DNA from 3 places in the Paenibacillus sp. Leaf72 genome. Region 3 is predicted to be linked to each of the others. Evidence: riboswitches for the same ligand, from Rfam matches in the RefSeq annotation. Region 3 holds a riboswitch; each other region holds the start of a gene.
The links. Region 3 has a riboswitch for cobalamin ahead of cobJ (precorrin-3B C(17)-methyltransferase). Riboswitches for the same ligand answer to the same signal wherever they lie in the genome.

Region 1 (6,177 bases), on a different contig from region 3:
GTAAGCTTTTTCGTCCAGCCTGCAAAGTTTAGGTCCGAGCCTGCAAATTCCGGCTCCCAGAAGCGGCGGGTTGAGCAGTGGAAAATATCTACGCCAGCTTCAACAAGCGGAGCAAGAAATTGTCCCAATTCCTCAGGAGTGCTCGCAAGCTTCGCTGTATACTCGGACGATTTCCACTGTGACAGACGGATAATAATCGGGAAATCAGGCCCTACAGCTTGGCGGCAAGCTTCAATGATCTCAACCGCAAAACGTGTTCTGGACAGCATATCGCCACCATAACGATCCGTCCGTTTATTCGTTTTCTCCCAGAAAAATTGGTCGATCAAATAGCCATGTGCGCCATGCAGCTCAATGCCGTCAAAGCCAATCCGTTTTGCATCAGCAGCTGCTTGCGCGTAAGCTGCAACAAGGCCTTTAATTTCGGCTTCGGTCAAAGGCTCATTAACAACCTCGCCCTCGGCGGTAACACCTGAAGGACCAATCGGCAGTGCTTCCGGGTTCGGATGGGAGCCGACCTTGCGCGTTGTGCCAACATGCCAAATTTGCGGAACGATTTTGCCGCCAGCTTGGTGAACGGCTTCAACGACTTTTGCCCAGCCATTTAATGCAGCTTCGCCATGAAAGTTAGGGATGTTTGGATTATCAGTGGCAGCCGGATGGTTAATCAGCGTACCCTCTGTCACAATTAAGCCAACACCGTTTTCGGCGCGGCGTCTATAGTAGGCAACTACATCTTCGCCCGGAACGCCATTTGGAGAAAAACCGCGGGTCATTGGTGCCATTACAATACGGTTAGGCAGTGTAAGTGGACCTGCTGAGAAAGGCTTGAACAACGATTGAATTGAGCTCATGAATAAAATACCTCCTAATTGAATAAAAAATCTATAATTCTATAAAAATAGATATAAAAGCATGAAATGAGCAGGAGTAAGCAAGGTTATAGCTCATCCTGAATCATTTCTTTGAAAAACTGAATGTTAGCTTCATTACGCCTGTAATAGGTGTGCTGCCCGATCCGTTTCGACTCCAGTAAGCCTGCTTTATGCATTTTCACTAAATAGCTGGATATAACGGATTGCGCAAGTCCTGTTTTTTCTGCAAAAGAACCGACACATACGCCTCCAGCAAACTGACACGCATCGGTTAGATGGCATTGAGGCCCAAAATGCTCCTCAGGCGTTTTCAGCCATTTTAAAATATGGTACCGTTTCTCGTTAGACACAGCTTTAAGTATTGACAAAGTATCCATGAGGCTTAGTATATCTATTTTTATAGAAATGTCAAATTGTTGTTTTATAAAATATAGGAACGGGTATCGTAACGCGATCCGTTCTCTATATTTCTCGGACTGAAACGCGCCGCGCCGCCGAAGGACGGCGACAGCCGTTTCACCTTGAAATATAGGAAAGGATGTCCTAACGCGATCCGTTCTCTATATTTCTCGGACTGAAACAAGCCGCGCCGCCGAAGGACGGCGACAGCCGTTTCACCTTGTGCCTATTTGTGAGCGAATGGTTGGATTTTGCGCTTATTCCGTTATCGGGAACCAGCCTGGCGCATGCGTAATCGCTCCCCATAAGCCATTCGGGATGACGAGGCGCTCCTGATCTTGCTTGGATAGCGTAGTCACAATATCCTGCTCGTTGCCTTGCTTGATTTTCTCCGTCCAATCCGGGTCCATAATGAGCTCGCGGCCAAGGGCGATAAACGGCACGCCGGAGTTTTTCGCCTCAAGCGCTTCTTCTGCGGTTGTGATGCTGCCGACACCGATGAACGGAATGTGCTCGCTGTATTTTTCGACGAACCATGCCATGCGGCTTTGCGAATCCTGCTCGCCTCTGCGCGGCTTCGACCAGAAATCTTGAAGCGACACATGCAAATAATCCAGCTTCATCTCGATTAGAGCGTTAACCAGATGGTACGAATGCTCCATCGTTAATCCTTCTTCTTCCGGCTCCTCCGGCGAGAAGCGATAGCCTACAAGAAACGGCTGCGGCGCCATAGCGGCTGCCTTCTTAACAGCTTCAACGACGTAGAGCGGGAACGCCATACGTTTATGAACAGAGCCGCCCCAGTCGTCGGTACGCACATTGGAAGCCGGGGAGTAAAATTGCTGCAGCAGGTAGCCGTTGGCACCGTGAATTTCAACGCCGTCAAAACCAGCCTCAATCGCGCGGCGTGTCGCTTCGCCAAAGTCGGCGATAATCGACTTGATTTCCTCCTCGTTCAGCTCGCGTGGCACAATTCCGCCCTCCTGCTGGGCAATGCTGCTGGCACTCACCAAATCATCATTTGGCACTAGGCCAGGGAAGCATGATCTTCCGCCATGGAAAATTTGCAAAATCGCTTTCGCACCTTGGCTTTTAATAGCATCGGCCAGACGCTTGAGGCTTGGAATCATTGCGTCCGTATCCGCGCCAAATTCGCCGGGGAAGCCTTTGCCGTTGCGGCTCACGTAGACGCACGCTGTAACGACGATGCCGGGCCCAGCACTGCGGCGGCTGTAGTAGGCAAGCTCTTCATCAGGCACTGTGCCGTCCGGATTGGACGAGCAGGTTGTCATGGGCGCCATGACAATTCGATTATGTACAGACATGCCGCTCGCGAAAGTGAATGGTTCAAATAAAGGCTGAAATTGTGGTTTCATCAGTAGTTCCCTCCAGTTACGAAATGCTATGTGCTTTATTTTATATCAGATAATTACGAAAGGAAAGTGGAGTGGAAAGGTTGCTTAAATGAAAGGGCTGGTATATAATCAACCAGATTTGCAAACAACTGAAAAATTGTGGGAATAAGGTGCAACAGCTGCGGCTGGAGCTTAAAAGGGAAGTTCGGTGCAAAACCGACGCGGTCCCGCCACTGTTACGGATTAGCTGAAGCTACAAGGCCACTGATCTCGCTTAGCGGGATTGGGAAGGCAGCTTCCAGTACAATTTCCGGTAGCCAGGAGACCTGCCTGTTCTGACAACACTGCTGTAACCTACGGAGGATAGGGAAGTGTTAGCGCGCATGCTTATTTGCTATGATGGAAAATAACAATAACAGGCAGCTCTATCTTTCCTATGACTGGAGGTAGAGCTGTCTTTTTTTGCGGATTTTTGCAGGAAGATGATTTTGCTAGAGGGAGAGGAAATAGAGAAGATGAAACGTACACAAATGGCAAAAAACAAAAAAACAATAGGTGTTTTATTTAGCCTATGCTTGCTGCTGGCGCTAATGGGGTGCAGTGGCGTTAACGGTTCCAATGAATCAGGCAGCAATAATGAGCTGTCGCAGCAGTCTGCTGCTCCGTCCGCCTCTACAGCAGCTGCTTCTGAAGAAATCGTGCTGGCTGCGCCGCGGGATTTAGCACCGGGACCGCAGGATGCTTATTACACGAGCACCATTCTGTATGTATGGGAGCCGTTGATTTCCGCTTCCGAGGATGGAAAGCCTGCTCCAAAGCTGGCGGAAGCGTGGGAAATGTCTGCTGATGCCAAGGAATGGACCTTCATGCTGCGCAAAGGCGTCACCTTCCATGATGGCGCGCCATTCAACGCGGACGCGGTACTTGCAAATTTTGCCCGTTACAAGCAAGTGAGCCCGAAAAGCTCGCCATTCTATACGCTCGACATCAACAATTCATACCCAAGCCTTCAGGAAGTCGTGAAGGTTGATGATAGCACGATTAAGCTTGTTTTCGACAATCCGCAGCCGACGCTGCTGTATTCGATGATCAACTTTTCAAGCCCGATGTACAGCCCGAATAATTTTGACGAAAATGGCGACTTTAACGGCCTGCCGCAAGGGACAGGCCCTTTCAAGCTTGTGCAGCATGAGAAGGATCAATTTTCACTGCTAGAGGCTTACGACGGTTATTATGGCGAAAAAGCAAAAGCCCAAAAAATCCGCGTCCGCGTCATACCGGACCCTGATACAAGGCTTGCTGCCTTGAAATCTGGAGAGATTTTGGGCGTCATGGATTTGGGCGCTATTCCTCCTGCCCTTGCCGAGGAGCTGCTGAAGGATGAACGCTTTGCTGTATCGACGGCAAAATCGACGATTTCCCATTACCTGCATCCGAACGGTGCCAAAGCGCCATTCAATGATGTGAAAATGCGTCAGGCGCTGAGCCTGATGATTGACCGCGAGCAGCTGGTGAAGGAGCTGTATTTGGGCTATCCGACCGCTACGGCGAACATTTTGAATGCGACATCGCCGTTTTATAAGGACATTCCTGTCGTCCATGATTCAGAAAAGGCAATCGCCCTGGCGCATGAGGTGCTTGGGGACAGCAGGCAGGCGGTTACGCTAATTGTGCCTACCTATGGACTCGATCGTTATCCGTATAAAGCGCAAGCCGAGCTGCTTCAGGCTGTGCTTCAAGAGCTGCAGCTGGACGTGACGATTCAAATATTGGATGGTGCGGCATACAAGGAAGCACAGGCACAAGGAAACTTCGATCTGGCACTGGCCATTCAGGGGCTGCCGAATGGCGATCCTTATTCGATTTTGAACAATTATATGGCGAGCGAAGGCTCAAGCAATATCAGTTATACGCTTGGTTACAGCAATGCCCATGTGGATGAGCTGTTGAAGCAGGTGAAGACGACGCTGGATATGGATGACCGCGCTGCGATTTATAACGAGCTGCAGGATATTGCAGCCGAGGAATTGCCGACGATTCCGCTGTTTAATGATGCGAGCTTAATTGCGTACAGCAAAGAAATTACCGGATACGGTGCACTTGTGTATGGTACAACGCTGCCGCAGCTGGAGCGGGTGCAATAAGATGGCCTATTTCATTCGGAGGTTGGCGGCGGCGGTTCCCGTTCTGATTGGCATTACGTTTATAGCCTTTGCCTTAAGCGTCGCTTCTCCGGGTGATCCGGCTGTCGAACTGCTGAGCATGAACGGCTTCAGCCAGCCGACCGAAGAGCAAATTGCTTTGAAAAGAGAAGAGATGGGGCTGAATGATCCGCTGCTCATTCAGTATGGCCATTGGTTATCAAAGGCGCTGCAAGGTGATCTTGGCACGTCTTATATGACGAAGGAATCGGTTAGCGGCGAGCTGCTGCGCCGCCTGCCAGCAACATTAAGCCTATCTTTGCTAGCTGTCCTGTTCGCCGTCCTGCTTGGAGTGCCATCCGGCATGCTCATGGCGATCCGGCGCAATCGGCTGTTCGATCATATCGGCAGGGCGCTTGCGCTGATTTTGGTTTCCATTCCTGGATTTTGGCTGGCGATCATGCTCATTGCCTTATGGTCGGAGAAGCTGCAGCTGCTCCCGACTAGCGGCTACGGCACCTGGAAGCATTTGCTTATGCCAGCGGCGGTGCTTGCTTCCGGTACAGGCGCCATATTGATGCGGCTGACGCGTGCGGCGCTGCTGGAGGAGCTGAATAAAGATTATATGCTGACAGCCCGAGCGAAGGGGCTGCGTGAGAGCTTTATTGTGCTTCGGCATGCGCTGCGCAATGCTTGTATTCCGTTGCTCACGGTTATCGGCAGTTATTTTGGAGCGATTGTTGGCGGCTCCGTCATCGTGGAAGTTATATTTGCGGTACCGGGCATCGGGCGCTTTGCGATGGACGGTATTTTTCGCAGAGATTATCCGGTCATTCAGGGCTATGTCGTATTTACCGGTCTCATCTACGTGCTGTTTAATTTGGCGACAGATTTATGTTACGGGCTCGCTCATCCGCAAATCAGGCTGGGAGGGAAGCTGCGATGAAGATGTCCTACGGGGTGGCCGCGGGCGTGCTTGCCTTCGTACTGCTTGCCAGCTTGCTGGCACCGCTGCTTGCTCCTTATGACCCGAATCAGATTAATATGGCGGAAAGGCTTGCGCCGTTGTCCTCCGCACATTGGCTAGGAACGGACACGCTGGGAAGGGATGTGCTGAGCCGCATTTTGTATGGCGGAAGGGTGTCGATCTTGCTCGCGGTCGCTGTTACGCTCGCTACAATGCTCGTTGGCCTGCTGCTGGGCACCATTAGCGGTTATGCTGGCGGTTGGACCGATGAAGCCATTCAAATTGTCGTTAGCATTTTTCAAGGGCTGCCGGGTCTTGCCCTTATGCTGGCCATTGCAGGTACGCTCGGTCCTGGGGTGAAAAGCCTGTTTGTCGCGCTGCTCTTCACCTCATGGGCGGATTTCTCTCGGGTTGTGCGCGGCGAGGTTATGAAAATTCGC
Region 2 (6,177 bases), on a different contig from region 3:
CCTTTCCTATATTTCAAGCAACATGTATAAATATACGAATTTTTGCGTTTTTATACAACAAAAGATTTTACAGCCGCTTTAAATTGCGCGAGCGTACGCGGCGCCTGCTGTTCTCCTCGCAGCTCAGGCGGCAGTGCCTCCCAAGCTTCCAGCACCATTGGCAGCGTGAGTCCAAGGCTTCTGAGACGCTCGCCTTCGCGAAATACCGTCTCCGGCGTACCCTCCAATATACAGCGGCCCTCATTCATGATGAAAATCCAATCCGCCCAAGCATAGGCCATATTCATGTCATGCGTCGCCATAACCGGCGTTATGCCGCTGGCATGAATGCGGTCCAGCTCAGCCATCAGCCGCTGCTCCGATATCGGATCGAGATAAGCAGCCGGCTCATCAAGCAGCACTAACTCCGGCTCCAGGGCCAGTACGCCGGCAAGAGCGACTCGCTTCTTTTGCCCAAGGCTGAGATGATGCAGCGGCTTATGCGCCAGTTCCTGCAAGTTCAGCTGCTGAACGATGCGCGCCGTACGTCTGTCAATTTCCACTTCTTGAAGCCCCGCATTGCGCAGCCCATAGGAAATATCCTCATAAGCGGTATTCAAAATGAGCTGATGCTCCGGGTCCTGAAAAACAAGGCCGACGCGCCGTCTCAAGCTGGCAAGCTCTCTGGGCTTGTAAGAAAGCGGCTCGCCGCGCCAGCTGACAAAACCGGATTCCGGACGATTAATGCCAATAAGCTGCAAGAAGAGCGTCGACTTGCCCGAGCCATTATGCCCGCACAGCGCTATCTTCTTGTTCGCCGGAATACGCAGCTCTAGCCCGTTTAAAGCGGTCTTGTCCGTTCCGGGATAAGCATAGCTCACTTGGTTCATTTCCATAATGGTTGATGCCCGATCGTTATCCGCCAGCTTATTCACCTCCATACCGAAGCCATAGCTCTGCTGCCAGCAAAATCGTTAAGCCGAGCCCCGCTTCCGCCCAATATCGGAGGCGAACCGTCCGCTTTACACTAGGCGCAAGACGGATTTCATTCGTAAATCCTCTTGCCATAAGCCCATTCGAGAGCCCCTTGTATCGATGCATCGTTTTGACGAAGAGCCGCACAGCAATCGCCGCCGTACCCTGCAATTTGCCTTTAAAACCGTGTTGACCGCCGCGTGCACGCTGCGCGACCAGCATAGCCCCCGCCGTATCCAGCAGCAGAAAGATGAAGCGATACATAATAATCATGAGCTCCAGTACAATTTGCGGCATTTTCAACCGCTTCAGCACTTGCAGCAGATCCGGGAAGGGGGTCGTCAAGGTGATAAAAAACATACATGCCAGGCAAGCAAGAATACGCGTAAAAATATGTCCGGCCAGCCCTAACGATGCCTCTGGCACATACAGGCTAAGCGGCTTCCATGAAACGAGCATCCAGCCTGCTTTCGCTGCCGCCAAGCTTCCCGCTTCGCTGCTGCTATTGCTGAATTCAATGAGCAGCGCGGGCAAGCTGAGAATGAACAGCAGGCAAGAGGAGAAAAGCAGCGCCGCATAAAGCTTAGCGGGCACTTTCGCATAGCCGACCGTCCACAGTGCAAGCCATCCGAAAATGACAAGCTGTACGAGCGGATGAGCGATATAGGCAAGCAGCAGCAGAAGGGCTGCAAGCCCGCATTTCCAAATGGCGGGTAAATCCCGCAGCTTATTGGAATAAGAAATCGTATCAATCCATTTCATCATTGCTGCTTTGATTTCCCCGACTTCCCTTTAAAAAGGCCAATCACATAGCCGATTACGCCAGCGCCAATCGCAGCTTGCAGCGCGAACAGCATGCTTTCCGTTTCTCCCGGCACCTCAGTGAGCGGAGACGCCCAAGGCTCATAATGGGGCGCAATCGTCTGGATCATTTCCTCCGCCGCGCCATCCGCGCCGCCAAACTCGGCGTTAATGAATATTAAAGGCGCAACGGCAAGCAAAACAACAATGGCTAAAATCCAAATATTTTTGGCACTGCGGCTCATTACACGCGATCCCCTTTCATTCTCCGCTTCAAAATAGACAGCTCGTCCGTATTAAAAGATTGCAGCCAGTTCCAGATCAATACCGTCAGCAAGCCTTCGCTAATAGCAAGCGGAACCTGGGTAATCGCAAAAATACCGCCAAATTTCATAAAGGATGCGAGAATGCCTCCCTCAACAGCCGGAAAAGCAACAGCCAGTTGAATCGAAGTAACGATATAAGTGGCCAGATCGGCAACAGCGGCAGCAGAAAAAATCGCCACGCCTTGCTTGCTGCCTGAACGCATCAGCAGCCGATAGACGGCATAGCCAGCAGCGGGACCTGCAACCGCCATTGAAAAAGCATTCGCCCCAAGCGTCGTCAGCCCGCCATGTGCAAGCAGCACCGCTTGAAACAGCAATACCATAGAACCTAATACGCTCATGGGCAGCGGCCCGAACATAACCGTTCCAAGCCCCGTTCCCGTCGGGTGCGAGCTGCTGCCTGTAACGGAAGGAATCTTAAGCGCGGACAGCACGAAGGTGAAAGCTGCCGCCAAGCCCAGCATCAGCTTAAGCTCTGGTGCTTCCTTTGTAATTTTCCGAATGGCGCGTACACCCAGGATGAAAAAAGGAATAAAGGCCACCCACCAAAAAATCGCCCACCCCACAGGCAAAAACCCTTCCATAATGTGCATCGCATAAGCGGATTGCGGCTCATTCACCAGTAAAAAAAGCGTGAAGCCAATAACCAGCAAAGCGGTGCTAACTGCTGTCTTGCTTTTTAACTTGACCATTCGTTTCAATACCCTCCCCAATGTGTTCATGCCTAAAGACAACAAAAAATGACCGCTTTCCCTTCGCTGGGAAAACGGCCATGTGTACGCAGAAATAGACGGTTGCGCCAGCAAACAGACTGGTAGCAATCGCTTTCATTCGTACACCTATCCTTTCCGCGAAGGCACTGTGGTGCTGGAACGAGGTAGGTCTCCTGGCTAGCGGATCATTATTTTCCTTCGTCTTCCCTGGCTGCCCTAAAGCTTAGGCCAAGTGACTCCTGCTGGTGAAGGAAAACTCCCCGATTACAGTGGCGGGACCGCTCGGGATTTGCACCCGATTCCCTGTTACCCTTTGACGTGCGCAAAGGCACCTCGTTCCATGTCAATCATTTTTCAAAATCCTTGTATTCATTGGTCATTTTGTAGTTTGATCTTATCACAAAAAATTCAGGCTGTCCCCTATAAATGTAAATGGCTACCTTCCTGTTAGAAGAAGGACAAAATAACGCCTACGACAAAACCGCATAATGCGCCGTTGACACGAATCCACTGCAAATCGTTGCCGACCTTTTCCTCCAGCATGGAGACGAGCGCCTTGTCATCCATCCGGTCGAGATTATCCCGAACGAGCGCACCGATGCGATAGTGATTATTTTCAATAAGTCGAACGAGATAGCCGCGAATGCCATCTTCCCAATTGGCGAGCATTTCCTGCTTGCCATTCAAATAATCCGTTGCAAAACGGTATCCCTGCACAATGGCGCGCCCTCCGCTGCGATGCTGCTCCTCCAGCTTGTCCAGCACGAGCTGTCTCAGCTCCTCCAGACGCAAATGGATGAAGCGCTCCGTTTCAACGCTGTCCACCCCCTGTTCAATGAGCTGCTTCAGCTTGAGCATCAGCTCTTCGTTATCGGCAAGCTTCTCCGCCTGGGCTCTCACCTCAAGCAGCAGCTTCTGCCGATGCGGGCTTCCAGGATGGGAAAGCTCCTGCATCGTAGAGAGCAGCATGTTCTGGATCAAACCGCCGAGCTTCTCCTCGTTCATAAAGCCGACGAAAGCTTGCAGTGCAAACCCCATGAAGCCGCCTACCTTAAGCTCCTCCAGCTTTTTGAAGGCGAGCTTGCCGAGCATTTCCTCGGTTTCACGCTTGCGAATCCAATGGCCTACATGCTCCAGGCCGTAATCCAGCGCCCGTTCATCCCAACGCTCATGGACGAAACGATCCGCCAGCTTGCGCACGATTGGCGTAAAATCCTGCTTTTTCACATAATCAGCCAAAAATCCATGCAGCACACCGCTAACCCGCTCCAAAGGCAAGCGCTCCACTGCCGACTGGGCAAAATCAACCGCTGCCAGCCTGAACTTGCGCTTGCCAATCAGCCGAGTCGCCGCCGATGCTGCCCCTGCGAACAGTTGAAAGCCAGACAGCTTGCGGGTAATGCTTTCTTTATTCAGCAGTTCATTTTCCATAGCGCTGATGAGCGAGTTCACGATTTTCGCCCGGTTTTTGAGCAGCAAGGACGTATGCGGAATGGGAATGCCCATCGGATGGCGGAACAGCGCCGTCACCGCAAACCAGTCGGCAATTCCGCCGACCAGCCCCGCTTCAAAGCCGCTTTCCAGTAGATGTGTCCACGTGTTGTCTGGCAGCCACCATCTCGTAGTAATAAAGCCTGCCCCCATAACGGCAAGCGAAATACCTGCTATATATCTTGATTTCATCGTTGTCCTCCTAATCGCGGGCCCCAGCGCCCTCCTGTTGCATATTGCCCTATTATACCAGATAATGAGGTGGCAAGCGTAAACGGCTGTGCCTGCCTTCGGCAGCACAAGCTCGTTTCGCGTAGAAATATAAGCGTTATAATAATAACAATATTTATGCATCCTTATATTTCAAGCGTAAACGGCTGTGCCAGCTTCGGCAGCATCAGCTCAAATTTTCAACTACACCATTGTTTCGTTACATATAAAGGAGATTACCTGCGTGCTCAAACTACGAACCATTTTTCTAAAAATGACTCCACCGCAAATTCTTACGCTTGGCTTTCTCGCGATTATTGCGGCGGGTACCCTATTGCTTTCTCTACCTCTGGCTTCGTCAGCCCATCAGGCAACGCCGCTCATTGACGCATTATTCACTGCAACATCCGCTGTTTGCGTAACGGGGCTTGTCGTCGTCGATACCGGCATCCACTATTCAACCTTTGGCGAGCTCGTCATTCTCGTGCTTATGCAGGTTGGCGGACTCGGCTTTATGACGATGTCTACGCTGTTCGCCCTTGCCCTGCGCAAACGGATATCGCTGCGCGAGCGGCTGCTGCTGCAGGAATCCATGAATCAATCTTCGCTGGAAGGGATCGTCCGCTTCATACGGCGCGTGCTCATTTATGCTTTTGCCATCGAAGGAATAGGCGCCCTGGTTCTGGCACTGCGCTGGTCAACGGAAATGCCTTTCGGCAAGGCGCTGTATTTCGGCATGTTCCATAGCGTGTCGATGTTCACCAACGCCGGATTTGATGTTATGGGACCGATGAACGGTCCGTTCAGCAGCTTTGTCAATCACGTCAACGATCCCATTATTAATGTGATCGTTATTGCTCTCATTTTTCTCGGCGGGATCGGCTTTATCGTACTGGCGGAAATGTGGGATTACCCAAAAACTCGCAAGCTGTCTTTTCACTCCAAGGTTGTGCTGTATGCGACAGGCATTTTGTTTGTCGCAGGTGCTGCCGTTATTTTTATTTTCGAGTTTACAAATACCAAAACACTAGAGCCGCTTAGCATAAGCGGCAAGCTGTACAGCTCGTTGTTCCAAAGCATATCGCCGCGCTCGGGCGGCGCAAATACGCTGGATATTGCTTCTCTGCGCCATGCGACGCAGTTTCTCATTATTTTGCTCATGTTCATCGGCGCATCTCCGGGCTCTGCGGGCGGCGGCATTAAGGTGACGACGTTTGCGATTCTCATCGGTGCGGTGTTTGCAATGATTCGCGGCCGCGAGGATGTCGTCTTTTTCCGCAGAAGGCTCGCAAAGGACCGGGTGTACAAAGCGCTGACGATTACGATTGCCTCGCTGGCGGCGATTATTTTATTTACGATGATTTTATCTACTACTGAGGATGTCGATTTCCTCGTTCTGCTATTTGAAGTAACGTCCGCTTTCGGTACAACCGGATTGTCGCTTGGCTTAACGCCGCATTTGACGGTGATCGGCAAGGTGCTGATTATTATTATGATGTTCGCTGGACGGCTCGGCCCGCTGACGCTGGCGTTCACACTCGTTCCTGCTCAGGAGAAGAAGGAGCTGTATCGCTATCCGGAAGGGAAAATTATGATCGGATAACATGCGGCGAGGAAAAATCATTTTATAAGGAAAGGGCAGTTCATGAAAAAGAGGCTTGTTTCGAAAAAAATCAAAACGC
Region 3 (6,177 bases):
TCTTGGCGAGGACTATAACATTTTTATGATCTCGAGCATTTGGAAGAAAAAAGCGAAAATGCCGCTCAAGCAAGCCATTCGTGAAGGTGTCGCAGAGACTGGCGGCGTCATTACGTCCGCAGGGTTGATCCTTGCTGCTACGTTCGCAGTGCTAGCGACGCTGCCTATTCAGGTATTGGTGCAGTTCGGCGTAATTACAGCGATTGGTGTGCTGATGGATACGTTCATCGTGAGACCGTTCCTCGTGCCGGCCATTACAACGCTGCTTGGCAATAGAGCCTTCTGGCCGGCTAGGGCAGAGCTAGTGGGAGAAGAACAAAGCAAGTCTGGCAAGCATAGGCAAATCGTTTAAATCGCATTATTATTTGCAGCAGCAAAGCGCCTTTCTGTCTGGTCGGCATGACCAGGAGGGAAAGGCGCTTTTTATTTTGCTGCTAATATATGTACAGGTGTGAAAATTCCATAGGCCAAGCTTCCGTTCTGGGCGCACAGGAATAAAATGAGGGGAAACGAAAAGCGCAAAGGAGGTTCGCCAAAATGAGAAAGAGGTTCCTTCGTCTAATATTTATCGTAGTCCTGTTTATTGGAATAAGCCTCTGGAGTTCCGCATCGCTATCCGTGTCCGCAGCAGATGTCTGTACTCCTGCAAATAATGAGCAGCAGACGAATGCTGCCGCCTCATCGCCAACCGACTCCCCCTGTAATGAACATGCGGGTCATGAGGCTCCAGATCCGGCTGCAACCGCTCCCGGGGATCAGTTGACCGATGAGCAGGCCGGGTGGCTGCTTACAGGTGTCATTGCTTTATTTCTCATTATCGTCGTCATATGGCGCCAGCATGCTTTCAAGTCGAAGCGTTAGCTGCCAAAGGAGTGGCGCAGCTTAATGATAGGGCTGCATCGTTATGCCGCAGACGCGAACAATAGCCAGCGTGCATTTTAGCTATCTGCGGCCTCATGTTTTATTTTTCTATTAAATGATGGACAAGCTTAATGATAAGACGAAATGCAACCGTTTGGACGCATCTGCCGTATAAGTAGTGCTCTGTGTAAGACAGGCGGAAAGGAAGAGATTAAACATGGCCATTCGTTCAGGAAAAAGCATACTTTTAATCATTGGAATGTTATTATTAGGAGGATGCTCGTTATTTGAGGAAGCCAAGCAGACGGTCAATTCCGTATCAAACTCGGCCGAATATGTGACGGGAGCAGCAACGTACATGCAGACGCTGACAAATTTCAGCGAGCAGGCGACGCAGCTTGCGGAGCAAGCCGTAAACGATGCGAGTGCACGCGCTGATTATAAAGAACAGCTGGTAGCTGTGCAGGAGTCCATCAAGCAGTTTGGCGAGCTGCACGCGCCGGATTTTGCCAAGGACGTCCATCAGTCCGTGGTCGATTATAATTTGAAGCTGCAGGAAAGCATTGATGCGGTGCTGAAGCAGATCGAAGACGGCAAAGCATTGATTGACGCAACGGAAATTCCAAATACGATTAACAAAATCAACGAGCTGTTAAATCAAGTGAATCAACTTCAGCAGCTGGTATCGTAACGGTAAAGAGAGGAAGAGTGGAAGATGAAAGTAAATATTTTGCATGCTAGCATGACGAACTCCAAGGAATCCGGTTTCGTAGGCAAGGTTCATTTTGAAGTAGAGGGCCAGACGAACCAATACGAAATTACCCTTCATAGCCGCAAGGCGACAGAGTGGGGCTACGGTTTGTTTTTTCTGAATGAATCGGGCAAGGAAGAAGATCTTTTGGCGGTTGAGGATGAGCTGGAAGAGGACGATGAACTGTTTGATTCCCTCGTGAATGCAGCTTGGGAAACGCTTGAGAAGAAATAAATAGCTCCGGTAAAAAATAGAGCTGGTGTCAGCCTGGACATGCTGTCCGTGCTTGCGCCGGCTCTATTTGCGCCAAGGCTGATGGCATAAACGCACTTGTCGATCATACAATCTAATGTTATCATTAAGATTACAATTTAATAGGAAGGGAATAAGTGTCAGCAGGCGCCAAAGCGCCCAAGTTGACTTAATAGGGAAGTCGGTGAGAGACCGGCGCGGACCCGCCACTGTATGAAGCGTCCTAACGCTTCAAAGCCAGGAGACCTGCTTATTTCAACGACACTGTAAACCTACGTGGATATTAGGAAGGTGTTAGAGATTGGATGGCCCTTCGCTGTCTGCGTTTAACAAGGACATTGGTCTTTTCAAGCATTTCTAACACATATCGTTAGAGGTGCTTTTTTTGTTGGATAGAAATTGTAAATTGCTACATAGAAGGAGTTGGGCATCAATGAGTGAAGCAGGCGTCGGCAAGCTGTTAATTATCGGATTCGGCCCAGGGAGCTTCGAGCATATTACGAAACGCGCCCGTGAAGCGATTCAGGAGAGCGATATTGTCATCGGCTACAACACGTATGTCGACTTGATTCGGGAGCTAATCAGCGATCAGGCGATTGTGCGTACGGGGATGACAGAGGAGGTCAGCCGGGCGCAGGAAGCGGTGCGCCAAGCGGAGAACGGCAAGAAGGTAGCCGTTATATCAAGCGGCGATGCGGGCGTATACGGCATGGCAGGACTCGTGTATGAGGTGCTGATTGAGAAAGGCTGGAAGCGTAATGGCGGGGTAGAGGTTGAAGTGATTCCCGGCATTTCTGCCATTAACTCGACAGCATCCCTGCTTGGCGCGCCGATAATGCATGATGCTTGCACGATCAGCCTGAGCGATCATTTGACGCCTTGGGAGCTGATTGCGCGCAGGGTAGAAGCGGCCGGACAAGCGGATTTCGTCATTGCGCTTTATAACCCGCGCAGCGGCAGAAGAACGCGGCAAATCGTGGAGACTCAGCGGATTTTGCTCAAATACCGCTCGCCAGATACGCCGGTAGGCATTGTGAAAAGCGCGTACCGCGACCGTGAAGACATTGTCGTGACGACGCTTGCCCGTATGCTTGACCATGATATCGGCATGCTGACAACAGTCGTCATCGGCAACTCGACGACCGTCAATTATGACGGGCTAATGATTACGCCGCGCGGCTATCAGCGCAAATATACGCTTGGCGAAGGCGCGCAGCCTTTGAAGCCCCACCAGCGTCTGCAAGAGAAGAATGAGCCGTGGGCGCTTCATACGGCAGGAATGCCTGAGCTTCCAGCGGACGGGGGCTATCGTGCGGATGAATATGACGCGACGGACCAGCTGCTCAAGCGGGAGGAGCCGCAGGCGGTTGCGCCAGATGAACCGAGAAATGATAATGGACAGGGCGGCGGAGTGGCGGTTGCAGTAGCCCCCCCGGTTGCGCCCGTGAAGCCGGCCCCAGCCCCAATAAATACAGCCGTTTCAATGAGGGCAGAGGCTGCCCCGGCACCTGCAGTATCGCCTCTGCATTTGGCGATGGAAGCGGTTCTCCTGAATGATCGCAGCAAGGGGATCGAGCCTAGTGCGGCGTTTGGCGCAGTATCGAGCCCTATGCCTGTGTTTGCGCAGCAATCGGTACTTGAGTTTGCCGTAAGCCCAGGTGTCGCGACAAAAAACTTCACGCCCCAGCAGCTCGTAGCATTGGCGCAGGCTGTTGGCGAGAAGGGTTCGATTGAATATACGCCGCATCATCATTTGCTGGTGCGGATTCCAACATCGGACCCGGACAGTGTGACGGCGAAGCTGCGCGCGGATGGGCTCAGCCTAGCTCCAATCGGTGATGTACTGCAATTGAAGGCTTGCGATTTTTGCAATCTGGAGAAGGCGGAATCGGTGCCTTATGCCGATGAGCTGCAAGACAAGATCGGCGGCATGGCAATGCCGAAGGAGCTGCGTGTCGGGTTCAATGGCTGCGGCATGGCATGTTATGGCGCAGTTAACGAGGATATCGGCATCGTGTATCGCCGTGGCAAATTCGATTTGTTCCTCGGCGGCAAAACCGTCGGCCGCAACGCGCATGCCGCGCAGCCGGTTGCCGAAGGCATTGCCGTCGACGAAATCGTGCCACTGATTGAACGCATTATTGCTCTTTATAAATCGGAAGGCCATCCGAATGAGCGCTTTCATAAATTTTTCAAACGAATGGGTCAAATAGAAGGCTATCGCTATCAGGAGCTGCCTGTTTTTCATATCGAAGACGCATTGTGCGGAGACTAGCGACAGCAAGGGAGATGAAGGAAGATGGATGCGGTTTTGTTTGTAGGGCACGGAAGCCGGGATGAGAGAGGCAATGAAGAGGTACGCGAGTTTGTCGCCTCTGTAGCTTCAACACTGAAAGCAGATTTGGTAGAGCTGTGCTTTCTGGAGTTTGTCACGCCGACGATGAAGCAGGGCTTTGATATTTGCGTATCAAAAGGGGCGACCCGGATCGCCGTCATTCCGATTACGTTATTTTCGGCAGGGCATGCAAAGCTGCATATGCCAGCAGCAATTGATGAGGCAAAGCTGCGTTACCCAGCTGTAAATATTATTTATGGACGGCCAATTGGCGTCCACGATCAGGTGCTGGAAATTTTGACCTCCCGCCTTGGCGAAGCGGTTGCCGCAGAGGAAAGCGAGCTTGCGGATACGGCCATTTTGATCGTCGGCCGGGGCAGCAGCGATGCGGATGCGAACAGTGAGCTATTCAAAATTTCCCGCTTGTTCTGGGAGCGTCTAAAAGTGAAATGGGTCGAAACCGCCTTTATTGGCGTTACGGCACCTTTGATGGATGAAGGAGTAGAGCGCTGCCTCAAGCTGGGCGCGCGCAAAGTCATTATACTGCCTTATTTCCTGTTTACCGGTGTCTTAATTAAACGGATGGAAGCGGCGATGGAGCAATATACGGCTGCATATCCGGATACGGAATTTGTGCTTGCAGAATATTTCGGCTTCCACCCGCTGCTTAAAGAGATTTTGAAAGACCGCGCAGCAGAAGCGCTGCAGGACGAAGTGAAGATGAACTGCGATATGTGCCAGTTCCGCCTGCAAGCGATGAAAGATCATGACCATCACCACCACCATGATCACGATCACGACCATCACGACCACCACCATGATCATCATGATCACGACCATGGTCATGAACACCATGCACACGACCACGGCCATGACCATCGTCACGATCATGATCACCATGCGCATGATCACGAGCATCATGAGGGCCATACGCACGAGCATAATCATGACCAACATGACCATGATCACCACGAGCACGAGCATCTTGAAATCGGTGAGCTTGCTGCCGATGATGCCAAGGAAGATTCGCAGAAGAAAAATGATCCGTCCAAGGCGGCTACGCTTGTCGGGGAGGGTTAAGCAATGATTTTTATGCTATGTGGAACAAGCGATGCGAGGGAGCTCGCCGTGCAAATTAAGGCGCAGGGCTATAGCGTGCTGACTTCGGTTGTGACCGACAGTGCGGCAAGCAGCTTGAAGGAAGCCGGACTTGACGTGCGAGTAGGTCGGCTGACCGCAGACGAGATGGCCGCTTACCTGAAGGAAAATCAGGTACAGGCTGTCGTTGATGCCAGCCATCCTTTTGCCGAGGAGGCGCATCGCAATGCGATGGCGGCGGCCGAGCAAGCATCGGTGCCATATATTCGCTATGAGCGCGAGAGCCTGACCTTTGATGGACAGCCGCTGATTCAGTATGCGGATGATTATGCCGAAGCAGCCGAAATGGCGGCTGCCAAGGGCGGCGTCGTGATGCTGACGACAGGCAGCAAAACGCTCCAGGTTTTTACCGAGCGTCTGCTAGGCTTGCCTAACGTGACGCTGATCGCCCGTATGCTGCCGCGCCTCGACAATATGGAAAAATGCGAAGCGCTGGGACTGCCGCAAAAGCATATCGTTGCGATGCAAGGGCCATTTTCCAAAGCGCTCAACCGCGCTCTTTATGAGCAATTCGGCGTGACGCTGATGATTACGAAGGAGAGCGGCAAGGTCGGTTCTGTGGATGAGAAGCTGGAAGCCGCACTTGAAATGGGTATTGAGACAATTATTATTGGGCGCCCTAAGCTTGCCTATGGGCATGTTTTTTCGCGCTTTGACGAAATAAGTGATACATTAAAGGAAATGTTGAAATAAATAAACGTTAGATCAAGATTGAAGGAGCTGAGCGAAAAACATGGATTTTATGACGGATTTTAAACCGCTTACTGTACAGCCGCAGGAAATTGAAGCACGCAGCTTTGAAATGATTACCGAGGAGCTT

Region 1: it holds a riboswitch for cobalamin, as region 3 does, so the genes downstream of both, ASF12_RS27980 (ABC transporter substrate-binding protein) here and cobJ (precorrin-3B C(17)-methyltransferase) in region 3, are expected to answer to the same signal.
Region 2: it holds a riboswitch for cobalamin, as region 3 does, so the genes downstream of both, ASF12_RS32090 (energy-coupling factor ABC transporter permease) here and cobJ (precorrin-3B C(17)-methyltransferase) in region 3, are expected to answer to the same signal.

Annotation. Positions count from the first base shown of each region.
Region 1 covers NZ_LMLV01000033.1:145,015-151,191, reverse strand. The annotation lists gene ASF12_RS27995 (NADH:flavin oxidoreductase) at 1-854, opposite strand, end outside; gene ASF12_RS27990 (ArsR/SmtB family transcription factor) at 941-1,252, opposite strand; gene ASF12_RS27985 (NADH-dependent flavin oxidoreductase) at 1,532-2,650, opposite strand; cobalamin riboswitch at 2,780-2,977, shown strand; gene ASF12_RS27980 (ABC transporter substrate-binding protein) at 3,145-4,773, shown strand; gene nikB (nickel ABC transporter permease) at 4,775-5,716, shown strand; gene ASF12_RS27970 (ABC transporter permease) at 5,713-6,177, shown strand, end outside.
Region 2 covers NZ_LMLV01000035.1:180,606-186,782, reverse strand. The annotation lists gene ASF12_RS32105 (energy-coupling factor ABC transporter ATP-binding protein) at 51-920, opposite strand; gene cbiQ (cobalt ECF transporter T component CbiQ) at 907-1,719, opposite strand; gene ASF12_RS32095 (energy-coupling factor ABC transporter substrate-binding protein) at 1,716-2,000, opposite strand; gene ASF12_RS32090 (energy-coupling factor ABC transporter permease) at 2,000-2,773, opposite strand; cobalamin riboswitch at 2,941-3,145, opposite strand; gene ASF12_RS32085 (DUF445 domain-containing protein) at 3,242-4,477, opposite strand; gene ASF12_RS32080 (TrkH family potassium uptake protein) at 4,770-6,098, shown strand; gene ASF12_RS32075 (YdcF family protein) at 6,141-6,177, shown strand, end outside.
Region 3 covers NZ_LMLV01000023.1:78,171-84,347, reverse strand. The annotation lists gene ASF12_RS18995 (MMPL family transporter) at 1-352, shown strand, start outside; gene ASF12_RS18990 (hypothetical protein) at 538-861, shown strand; gene ASF12_RS18985 (DUF6376 family protein) at 1,079-1,552, shown strand; gene ASF12_RS18980 (hypothetical protein) at 1,577-1,846, shown strand; cobalamin riboswitch at 1,983-2,132, shown strand; gene cobJ (precorrin-3B C(17)-methyltransferase) at 2,298-4,139, shown strand; gene ASF12_RS18970 (sirohydrochlorin chelatase) at 4,164-5,279, shown strand; gene cobK (precorrin-6A reductase) at 5,283-6,050, shown strand; gene ASF12_RS18960 (precorrin-8X methylmutase) at 6,091-6,177, shown strand, end outside.